Linked DNA regions of Massilia sp. METH4. Each later gene encodes a partner of the first gene's protein in a complex. Links are inferred from orthologs where the notes say so. Each region holds a gene or a part of one and is shown on either strand. Other genes may lie near its edges.

The links. Proteins that work in one complex are often made in the same cells at the same time.
Region 2: the proteins of fliM (region 1) and cheY are in contact, whole or in part, in a crystal structure (PDB 1F4V), measured with the Escherichia coli proteins. The link is inferred for Massilia sp. METH4 from one-to-one orthologs.

The regions. Positions count from the first base shown.
Region 1 is NZ_CP146614.1:371,812-377,379, reverse strand. Bases 20-2,772 are described here. They hold fliM (flagellar motor switch protein FliM), read right to left. Parts: upstream 2,012-2,772; coding sequence 1,028-2,011; downstream 20-1,027. Other genes in these bases: V6Z91_RS01735 (flagellar hook-length control protein FliK), read right to left, coding at 2,736-2,772; fliL (flagellar basal body-associated protein FliL), read right to left, coding at 2,048-2,566; fliN (flagellar motor switch protein FliN), read right to left, coding at 597-1,013; fliO (flagellar biosynthetic protein FliO), read right to left, coding at 20-600. Outside these bases: more of fliO, read right to left, coding at 1-19; more of V6Z91_RS01735, read right to left, coding at 2,773-3,923; flagellar export protein FliJ, read right to left, coding at 3,941-4,381; flagellar protein export ATPase FliI, read right to left, coding at 4,416-5,568. UniProt on the Escherichia coli protein: FliM is one of three proteins (FliG, FliN, FliM) that forms the rotor-mounted switch complex (C ring), located at the base of the basal body.
Region 2 is NZ_CP146614.1:6,695,124-6,700,659, forward strand. Bases 1,834-4,554 are described here. They hold cheY (chemotaxis response regulator CheY), read right to left. Parts: upstream 3,529-4,554; coding sequence 3,139-3,528; downstream 1,834-3,138. Other genes in these bases: V6Z91_RS29080 (HDOD domain-containing protein), read right to left, coding at 1,834-2,427; cheZ (protein phosphatase CheZ), read right to left, coding at 2,488-3,135; V6Z91_RS29095 (chemotaxis response regulator protein-glutamate methylesterase), read right to left, coding at 3,751-4,554. In the rest of the region: panC (pantoate--beta-alanine ligase), read left to right, coding at 196-1,035; more of V6Z91_RS29080, read right to left, coding at 1,219-1,833; more of V6Z91_RS29095, read right to left, coding at 4,555-4,821; chemoreceptor glutamine deamidase CheD, read right to left, coding at 4,845-5,444; V6Z91_RS29105 (CheR family methyltransferase), read right to left, coding at 5,491-5,536. UniProt on the Escherichia coli protein: Involved in the transmission of sensory signals from the chemoreceptors to the flagellar motors.

The DNA.
Region 1 (5,568 bases):
GTGCTGCCGCGCCAGGTCGGCGGGATCGGCTTCCTGCCGCGGCATCGTGGCCAGCGCGTTCATGCGCCCCGGCGACGCGCCGACGACGATCCACTGGCCCCCCACCTCGACGACGAGGATCCGCTCGCGGGCACCGACGGACAGCGCGCCGACCAGCTTCACCGTATTGCCGCCGGTGACGGTGCGCGGCCCGAAGCGTTTCAACGCCCAAGCCAGGCCGAGCAGGATCGCCAGCACGAGCGCCAGCGATACAACCGTCTGCAGCAGGCTGCCCGCCGCGGACGGCGGCGAGGGCAGGGCGGCCGGCGTGGCCGAGCGCGCGCCGGCGATGGCCGCCTGCTGCTCGGGCGTCGCGACCGGCGGTGCGACGGGGCCGGGCGCCGGTGCCTGTTCGGGCGACACGACGGTGGCCGGCTCGCCCGCTTTCACGGGCGCGACGGCGCGATCGGTGGGATTGGTGATGACGGGCGCGGAGGAAGGGGCAACAGCGGTTGCACCCGCAGGGGCAACCGCGGGCGCTTGCGCCAACGAAATGCCGGGCGACAGCGTGCCGGCCAGCAGCAGGCCTGCCAGCCCGGCGGATACGGAGAAACGCTTCATTTATTCAGTTTTCGGATGCGTTCGGAAGGCGTGATGATGTCCGTGAGGCGGATACCGAACTTGTCGTTCACCACCACCACTTCGCCCTGCGCGATGAGGCAACCGTTCACCAGCACGTCCATCGGTTCGCCCGCCAGGCCGTCCAGCTCCACCACCGAACCCTGCGCCAGTTGCAGCAGGTTCTTGATGGCGATCTTCGTGCGGCCCAGTTCCACCGTCAGCTGGACGGGAATGTCGAGGATGAAGTCGATGTCGTTGTGGGTTTCCGTCTTGGTGGCCGTCTTCGAGAAATCCTTGAACACGGCCGCCGTCGCGGCTTCCTTCTGCAGCGCCTCGGCTTCCGCCTTCGCCTGCTCGGCTATCGCTGCGCCCCAATCGTCGTCGAGGCTTTGATCGTCTTGATTGTCCGCCATGATGCTCTCCTGCTTCACTTGCTTAGATTGTCGCTATTGGCGAGCAGCCGCTCGACCTTCAGCGCGTATTGTCCGTTCAGCACGCCGTACGTGCAATCGAGCACCGGCACGCCATCCACCGTGGCTTCGATCGTTTCCGGAATGTTCAGCGGAATGACGTCGCCCACCCGCATGTTCAGGATCTCGTCGAAGCTCACCTTCGCCGTGCCCAGCCGCGCCACCAGTTCCACCTCGGCGATCTGGATCTGCTGCGTCATCAGGCGGATCCAGCGCTTGTCCACTTCCAGCGCCTCGCCCTGCAGCGAGGAGGTCAGCGCATCGCGGATCGGCTCGATCATCGAATACGGCATGCAGAAGTGGATCTGGCCGGACACCGAGCCCAGCTCGACCGTGAAGGTGGAGGCCACCACCACCTCGTTCGGCGTGGCGATGTTGGCGAACTGCGTGTTCATCTCGGAACGGATGTACTCGAACTCGACGGGGAATACCGGCTCCCACGATTTCGTGTAAGCCTCGAACACGATGTCCAGGATGCGCAGGATGATGCGCTGTTCCGTCGCCGTGAAATCGCGGCCTTCCACACGGGTGTGGAAGCGGCCGTCGCCGCCGAACAGGTTGTCGACCAGCAGGAACACGAGGCCCGGATCGAACACCATCAGTGCCGTGCCGCGCAGCGGCTTCATGTGCACGAGGTTCAGGTTGGTCGGCACGACGAGGTTCCGGATGAACTCGCTGTACTTCGACACGCGCACCGAGCCCACCGACACTTCCGCGCTGCGGCGCAGGAAGTTGAACAGCCCCACGCGCAGCAGCCGGGCAAAGCGCTCGTTGATGATCTCGAGCGTGGGCATGCGGCCACGGACGATGCGCTCCTGCGTGGCCAGGTTATAGGTTCTGACTCCCGCGACTTCCTCGGGCGCCGCGACGTCGTCCTGGTCGCCGTTGACGCCCTTCAAGAGGGCATCGACCTCTTCCTGGGAGAGAAAATTATCCGCCATGATTCTGAAGGATACCTATGGTTGGTTGCTGGATGCTTATTGGATAATGAATGAGGTAAACAGTACTTCGGTCACTTCCTGCTCGTCGCCCCGGTCCTGGAACGGTTCGTTTACCTGCTCCATGATTTCCTTCGCCAGTTGGGACTTGCCCTCCGGCGTATTGATTTCCGATGCTTTCTTGGAGGATAGCAGTAACAGGATGCGGCTGCGCACCTTCGGCATATTGTTCTTGATGACCTCGGATTGCTCGGCGTCCGCTACCTGCAGGGTGAAGGCCAGTTGCAGGTACTGCTCGCCTTCTTCCGGATTCAGGTTCACGGTGAACGGCTCGACGGGCACGTACACGGGAGGACCTTCATCCTGCTTCTTCTTTTTCTTCTTCGGCTTGACGTCTTCCTCGTCGTGCTCGGCGGCGGCGCCCTTGTCCTGCAGCAGGAAGTAAGCGCCCGCACCGCCGCCAACCAGCACGAGCACGAGCACGGCGATCAGGATGATGACGAGCTTCTTGTTGCCGCCACCGGCGGGTGCCGCTTCTGCCTTCGGGTCAGCTTTCATATTGGTTTTTGCTTTCAATGTTGCACTTGCTGGAACGAACGATGCGCCATTATGGCATTATCGGCAGAGGCGGCGCGTCGGCATACGCGGAACAGCGGGCCAAAGACCCGCCTGCTCTGCAATATCGAAACCATGGGTATGCGATGGTGCGGCGGCAATACCGCGCCAATCAGGCGAATGTGTCGACGGCGCCCAGCACCGCGCGGCGGATGACCGGCTGCGCCTCTTCCTGCTGTCCCGAATCGCCGCCATTGCCGGCATTGCCATTGCGGCCGCCGCTGCCGCCGCGCGCCTGCTCGGCGAACGCCTGCTGCTGTTCCTGCGACCCGGCCGACACGGTAGCATTGCCCAGCGCGATGCCGGCTTCGCTCATCATTTCGCGCAGCTTCGGCAGCGCATTCTCGATCGCCTGCCGGGTTTCCGGCTGGTGCGCCGTGAACGTGGCGGTGGCGGAATCGTTCGAGACGTTCAGCACCACTTGCAGCGGCCCGAGATCCGGCGGGTTCAGCGTCAGCGAAGCGCTCTGGTCGCCGCCGGCCACCATCCACACGACCTTCTGGCCCAATTGCTGTTCCCAGGCATTCGTGCCCACGCGGGCCTGCAACTGGTTCGCGGCCACGGCGTTGGCGGCCTGCATCGCGCCGGCCATGGCTTGCGCGACAGGTTGCGCAACGGGCTGCGGCGCGGGCGCCGCCTCGGCAAGGCGTGCGGCAAACGACTCGGCCTGCTGGTCGGCCACGAGCGCCGCGTCGGTGCCCGCCTTGAGCAGGCGGTTCGCACCGGCCTGGTCGGCCAGCGCATCCTGCAATGCCGTGGTGCCTTCGGCCCCGGCCTTGCCGGCCCGCGCGTCGGCAGCGAGGTTGGCCAGCGTGGCCCTGCCGGCGGCGTCGGCCTGCATGGCCGCCAGCGCGGCGGCATCCGTGCCCGTCGCCGCTGCCGTGTCCGGCTTGACCTCGGTCTTGCCGGTCAGTTGGCCGTAGGCGGCCAGCATCGCCAGCATGCCGGCGGCCGGGTCGGCCACGGAGGCGGTGTCCTCGGCGGACTCGGCCGTTTCTTCGGCCGGGGTCGACTCGGTGGTGGCGGGCTTGGCGGCGGCATCGGTGGACGCCGGCGCCTGTGCGTCATCGGCCTGGCTGGCGTTGTTCGCGTTCTGGGCCTGCGCCGGCTTTGCCGGCTGGGCGTTCTTTGCCGGCGCTTTGGTCTGCGGGGCAGGGGCCGGCTGTTCCGGCGCCGCGCGAACGGGCGCGCGCTCGATTTCCAGCGTCAAGGCTTGCTTGAAGTCGTTGTTGGGCAGCGGCGCGCTCTTGGCCGGCTGCGGCTTGTTCGGTTGCTGGTTCTGGATGGATTGGGTCTGCATGGGGCGCCTGGAGGGTATTAACGGCGGAAGAAGGCCTGGCGCGACGCATGCTCGTCCATCGCCTTCTGGTCGCGCTTGGCCTCGAGCTTTTGCAGCTTGGCGTCTTCGCGGTCGCGCAGGGTGGAATAGGACACGCGTTTGCGTTCGGCCGCCTGCCACGTGGTTTTTTCCATGTCGCCGCGCTTCCTGGCGTGCCGCAGCACTTCTTCCTGGCCCTGGATCGCACTGTCGAGCTTGTCCATGAACGCCTGGAAGTTACGGTAAGCCATCGGCGTGATGCCGGCTTGCTGGCTTGCCTGGAACTTGCGCAGGTATTCATCGCGATAGCCGATCAGCATGTTCAGCTTCTCTTCCGCGTCGTTGATGGCTTTCAAGGCCGCGCCCAGGCGCTTGGCCGCGTCGTCCGTCTCGGTCTGCGCCAGGTCGATCAGGGTATTGAGTTGGTTTTTCGAGGCCATGATGGGAAATTATACGGAGCGCTCAACCGGTCAATCAGTCGAACAGCGTGGCCAATTGCCCCAAGCTCTCGGCCATGTCGACCCGTTCCGTGATCTTTTGTTGCAGGAAATGCTCGATGCGGTCGTGCAGCTTGATCGCCTCGTCGATCTTCGGGTCCGTACCCGGGGTGTAGGCACCCACGGCGATCAGGTCGCGACTGCGCTCGTACACGGAGAACAGCTGCTTCAGGCGGCGCGCCTTGTTCTGGTGGTCGTGCGACGTGATCGAGTGCATGGCCCGGCTGATCGATTGCTCGATGTCGATGGCGGGGTAGTGGCCCGCCTCGGCCAGGCGGCGGTTCAGCACGATGTGGCCATCCAGGATCGCGCGCGCCGAGTCGGCGATCGGGTCCTGCTGGTCGTCGCCTTCGGTCAGCACGGTGTAGAACGCCGTGATCGAGCCGCCGCCCAGTTCGCCATTGCCGGCGCGCTCCACCAGCACGGGCAGCTTCGCGAACACGGAGGGCGGATACCCCTTGGTGGCCGGCGGTTCGCCGATCGCCAGGGCGATCTCGCGCTGCGCCATCGCATAGCGGGTCAGCGAGTCCATGATCAGCAGCACGTTCTGGCCCTTGTCGCGGAAATGCTCGGCGATCGCGGTCGAGTAGGCCGCGCCCTGCATGCGCATCAGCGGCGGCGTGTCGGCCGGCGCGGCCACCACCACGGAGCGTGCCAGGCCTTCCTCGCCCAGGATGTGTTCGATGAATTCCTTGACCTCGCGGCCCCGTTCGCCGATCAGGCCCACCACGATGATGTCCGCCTCCGTGTAGCGCGCCATCATGCCGAGCAGGACGGACTTGCCGACGCCGGAACCGGCGAACAGGCCCATGCGCTGGCCGCGGCCCACGGTCAGCATGGCGTTGATGCAACGGACGCCCACGTTGAGTGTTTCGACAATCGGTGCGCGCCCCAGCGGGTTGGCGGGACGCACGTTGATCGGCGCCGAGTCGTTCGTCTGGATCGGGCCCAGGCCGTCGAGCGGGCGCCCGGCTGCGTCCACCACGCGGCCCAGCAGTTCCGGGCCCACCGGCAATTGCCGTGCGCGGTCGCTGGTGCGGCGGCGCGGGTGCGTGACGGTGCCCGGCTTGGGGATCGATGGTTCGATGGGAAACACGCGCGTGCCGGGCACGATGCCTTCGACATCGCTC
Region 2 (5,536 bases), 6.3 Mb from region 1 along the record:
TTTATTGCTGGTGGATGAGATTGGTCCTGAAAAACGTGTCCAGCAAGACGCAAATGGCCTGTCATACTAAGGTATGGCGGGCCATTTGTGACGCAGCTGGGCGCGTTTTTCAGGGCCAAGATCGCCGCCATGAATAAATCAGCGCTTCCCTAGAATAAGGCCCACCACGGCCTTGCTCCACTCAAGAAGAACATTATGAAAATCATTTCCTCCATCGAAGAATTGCGCGACCAGCTCTCGGGCCAGTTGCGCACCGCGTTCGTGCCCACGATGGGCAACCTGCACGAAGGCCACCTGTCGCTGATGCGGCTGGCGCGCAAGCATGGCGACCCCGTCGTCGCCTCCATCTTCGTGAACCGCCTGCAGTTCGGCCCGAACGAGGACTTCGACAAGTACCCGCGCACGTTCCAGGCGGACGTGGAAAAGCTGGAAAAGGAAGGCGTCTATGTGCTGTTCGCGCCGACCGAGAAGGATATGTACCCGGAACCGCAGGAATACCGTGTGCAGCCCCCGGATGGCCTCGGCAATATCCTGGAAGGCGAATTCCGCCCGGGCTTCTTCAACGGCGTGTGCACGGTGGTGACGAAGCTGTTTTCCTGCGTGCAGCCGAAGGTGGCCGTGTTCGGCAAGAAGGATTACCAGCAATTGATGATCGTGCGGAACATGGCGCGCCAGTTCGCGCTGCCCACGCAGATCATCGGCGCCGAGACGTTCCGCGCCGACGACGGCCTGGCGCTGTCGTCCCGCAATATGTACCTGTCCGCGGCCGAGCGGGCCGAAGCGCCGGCGCTGTTCCAGGCGCTGAACTTCGTCGCCAACGAAATGCGCGCCGGGCACCTGGATGTGTTCCAGCTCGAGCACAAGGCGATGGACGACCTGGCGGCGCGGGGGTGGAAACCCGATTACATCAGCATCCGCAAGCGGGTCGATCTGCAACCGCCCAATGCCGGCGATCTCGCGCAGGGCGAGCCACTGGTCGTGCTCGCGGCGGCGAAGCTGGGGACGACGCGGTTGATCGATAACCTCGAAATCTGAAGCATCCGCAGGCGACGAAGCAACTGGTGTCGGACATCATTTCCGCAGGAAATGGTGTGCGACACCGGTTTTCCCATACCGTAGCCAGCCCGTAAGAAAACCGGTGTCGCACACCATTTCGGGCCGTGCCCGAAATGGTGTGCGACACCAAACTCTGGCGCCAACGGTCAGACACTCAGGACCTCACCCCGTCACATTCTGCGTCCATGCCAGCGCCGAAAGGTGCGCCTTGTTGACCTCTTCCGGCGTCAGTTGCAGCGACGCGGCCAGGGAGCCGACCAGGTGCGAGTTCAGTTCACACGCTTCGGCCAGCGCCAGGTAGGGACCAAAGCGCCCGCCCCGCTCCAGCAGTGCGGTCACGATTTCCGCGGACAGCGGCACCGTTTCCAGCACATCCTTCATCGGTATGCCCAGCAGCCGGTCCAGCAGCGAGAACATGCCGGCCACGAAGACGTTCTCGGCGTCGGCGCGGCCAAGAGCGGCGGTGCCCAGCAATTCGGCCAGCCGGCCGCGCACCACGGCCGTTTCCAGCAGCACCGGCGAGTAGCCGCTCGTGCTGGCGGTGGCCAGCAGCAGCGTAAGCCAGCGGTACAGCGGCTGGTAGCCCAGCAGCGTGATGGCTTGCTTCAATGACTGGATCTCGCGGCCGGCGCCGAAGCCGGCCGAGTTGATGTAGCGGAGCAGCTTGTAGGACAGCGCGGCGTCGCGCTTCAACACGCTTTCGATCTTCGCCACGTCGGCATTGGCCTGCACCATCTGCATCAGCTGCAGGATCACCGTCTGCGCCGGGTTCAGGCCCTTCACGTCCGGCCCCGGCCGGGGCGTCAGGTGCAGCTTGCCCACGAAGGCGTCGATGCCGAGCGCGGCGCAGGCGTCGAAGTCTTCCCAGGTCGCCACCGGGCGGCCGACCATGCGCACCGACGACTGCTTCAGCGCCGCATAGGCGCGCGCCTGCGCGGCCACGTCGCCGCCGGTAAAGCGCACCTCCACGTACGATGCGATCATCGGCAGGCGATTGCCCACGCGGGCCAGGTCGCAGTTGCGCAGCAGGATGCCAACGTCGCCGGCGCGCAGTGCGCGCACGGCGGCCAGCGTGTCGGGATTGGCCAGCTCGGCCGTGCGGATCGACAGCACCGTATGCCGCGGCGGCAGGTCGTGCAGCGCATCGGTCGACAGCATGCCGGGAACGGCCTGCAGGAACAGCGTCTTGTCGCGCAGCAGCCAGCCGCGCCCGGGATCGTTGACGTGGGAAGCCACGAAGCCGACCAGGTCTTCCAGTTCGGAAAGCAGGGGCACCACGCTCGGGTCGTTCTGCCACGCCAGTTCGTAGCCGACCACGCGCTGCTGCGGGTCGAGCAGCGGCTCGCGGACGAGGAAATGCGTCTGGTGCATGGGTATGGAGGCGGCGGGGAGCGGAAGGCAGCAGCAAGCGGGCCGCGCGGCCCGCCTGGATCAGAAACCGAGGCTGTCGAGCAGGTCGTCGACCTGGCTCTGGTCGGCCACGATGCCCTCTTTCGACTTGTCGATCTGCGGCCCGTTCAACAGGCCGTTGTCGATTTCCTTCTTCAACTGCTCGGGAGCGAAGTCGATCAGCGTCTGCACGAGCTGCTGCTCGAGGTTTTGCGCGATACCGGTGACGCGCTTGATCACCTGGCCCGTCAGGTCCTGGAAGTCCTGGGCCATCATGATGTCCATCAGGTGGGACTTGGTGGCGCTGGTGGCATCGGTGGTCGCACCCAGCGTGGCGATCGTGCGCTGCGCGAGCGCGCGCCAGTCGGCGTTGCTCGTGCCCTGGCCGTCCAGCAGTGCCTGCCAGGCGCCGGACAGCTCTTTCGCGTCGCTGCAGATGCGGTCCTGCAGCGGGCCGGCTTCGTCCGTGGCGTTGAGCACCTTCTGCGCCGCGTCTTCGGAGAGGCGCGCCACGTAATCGAGGCGATCGCGGGCGTCCGGGATATCCTCGGCCGCCTTTTCGATCAATTTGTCGAGGCCCAGGCCGCGCAGGTTCTCGTGCAGCGCACGGGTCATGTGCCCGATGCGCGCCAGGAACTCCTCATGAGAATCCACGCTGCCCGCGGCGGCGATGCCGGCTTGCTCAACCATAAATCAGGCTCCGAGCTTTTCGAAGATCTTATTCAGCTTCTCGTCCAGCGTGGCCGCCGTGAAAGGCTTGACGACGTAGCCGTTGGCGCCGGCCTGGGCCGCCGCGATGATGTTTTCCTTCTTCGCCTCGGCGGTCACCATCAGCACCGGCAGCTTGGCCAGCGCGGGATCGGCGCGGATGTTCTGCAGCATGGTCAGGCCATCCATGTTCGGCATGTTCCAGTCGGACACGACGAAGTCGAACTGTTCCGAACGCAGCTTGGCCAGGGCCATCACGCCGTCCTCGGCTTCGTCGACATTGGCATAACCCAGTTCTTTCAACAGATTCCGGACGATGCGGCGCATCGTCGAGAAGTCGTCTACAACCAAAAATTTCATCTTTGGATCAGCCATGAATTGCTCCGTTGTTTCTCTACGCGGTTATCAAATATTAGTGTCGGGGTTGGGTCGCGCCACCAGCAAATTGAAGGATAGCATTTAAGTTGCCTCGAGGGAATGAAACTCCCCGTAAATGCATGCGAAAACACGATATCCGTATCTATCACGCCAATGCCACACCGATGTTCACGCCACTTTGGTGCAGTATGCACCTTCGAACGCACGTCGTACTGTTCGCTACACGCGCAATGCGCGCATCCCGTGTTGCGCCAGATAACCCAGCACCATGCCCGGCAGCGCCTGCAACGCCCCCACCTCGTGGGTAGCGCCCACGGCGATCGCCTCGCGCGGCATGCCGAAGACGACGCAACTGGCCTCATCCTGAGCAAAATTATACGCCCCGGCCGCCTTCATCTCCAGCATGCCCGCCGCGCCGTCCTTGCCCATGCCGGTCAGGATCACCCCCACCGCGTTCTTGCCGGCGTGCTGGGCCGCGGAGCGGAACAGCACATCGACCGACGGCCGGTGGCGATTGACGGGTTCGCCCTGGTCGAGCTTCGTCATGTAGTTCGCGCCGGAACGCGCCAGCAGCAAGTGCGAATGGCCGGGCGCGATATACGCATGGCCCGGCAGCACGCGCTCGTTGCCTTGCGCCTCCTGCACCGAAATCTTGCACAGCGAATCCAGGCGCTTGGCGAACGAGCGTGTAAACCCTTCCGGCATGTGCTGCGTGATCAGGATCCCCGGGCAGTCGGACGGCATCTGCATCAGGAATTCCCGGATCGCCTCGGTACCGCCGGTGGACGCACCGACGATGATCAGTTTTTCGGACGACATCAGCGGATTGCGTAATTGTGGCAGGGGTGCGTGCCCTTCGGCGCCCGCTTGGGGCAGCGTGCGGGCGCGGATACGGGCCTTGGCCGCCGCGCGGATCTTGTCCGCGATCAGGTCGGCATACTCGCGCATCCCCGTCTGGATCGAGATCTTCGGCTTCTGCACGAAGTCGACGGCGCCCAGTTCCAGCGCGCGCATCGTGATCTCGGAACCGCGCTCGGTCAGGGAGGACACCATCACCACCGGCATCGGCCGCAGCCGCATCAGCTTTTCAAGGAAATCCAGGCCGTCCATCTTCGGCATTTCCACGTCCAGGGTCAGCACGTGCGGATTGGTTTGCTTGATCAGTTCGCGCGCCACCAGCGGGTCGGGCGCCGTGCCCACCACTTCCATGTCCGGCTGGCTGTTGATAATTTCGGTCATCACGCTGCGGATCAGCGCCGAGTCGTCGACAACCACCACCTTGATCTTCATAGTCCCCTCAACAAAATGCCTTGTCAGAACAGTTCGATTTCGCCGGCCACAGGCTGTACCTTCAGGCGGCTTGCGTATTCGATTTCGCGCTTGGCCAACGTGTCGTTATGCGACTGCATCAGCTTCTTCACGAGCACCTTGCCCGTGCGCGGGAAGAAGTACACCTTGCGCGGATAGACATCGTTCAAGTCCTCGGCCACGATGCGAATGCGCTCGTTGCGCAGGAAAGTCTGGACGAACGCCGCATTGCGCTCGCCCACGTTCATCGCGGTGAAGCCCTTGAGCACTGCGCCGCCGCCGAACACCTTCGCTTCCAGGTTGTCGCGGCGCGCGCCCGCCTTCAGGAGGCTGTTGATCAGGATTTCCATCGCGTAGGTGCCGTAGCGGGCGGACGCCGACACGGGGCTGTTCGCCTCCGCGCCGCCATCGGGCAGCATGAAATGGTTCATGCCGCCCAGGCCGGACACGCGGTCGCGGATGCAGGCCGACACGCACGAGCCCAGCACCGTCACGATCAGCATGTCCTTGTGCGTGAAGTAGTACTCGCCCGGCAGTATCTTCGCCGCTTCGCAATCGAAGGTGCGGTCGAAGTAGACGTTGGTGGCGATGTGTTCTTTGTCCATCGTATGGCTTTCGCTGACGCTTGCAACCGAAGGGGCGTTCGCGTAGTTATGCGCGCTGGTTCGCAAGCGCGCGTGCGGAGTTGTCGAGCTCG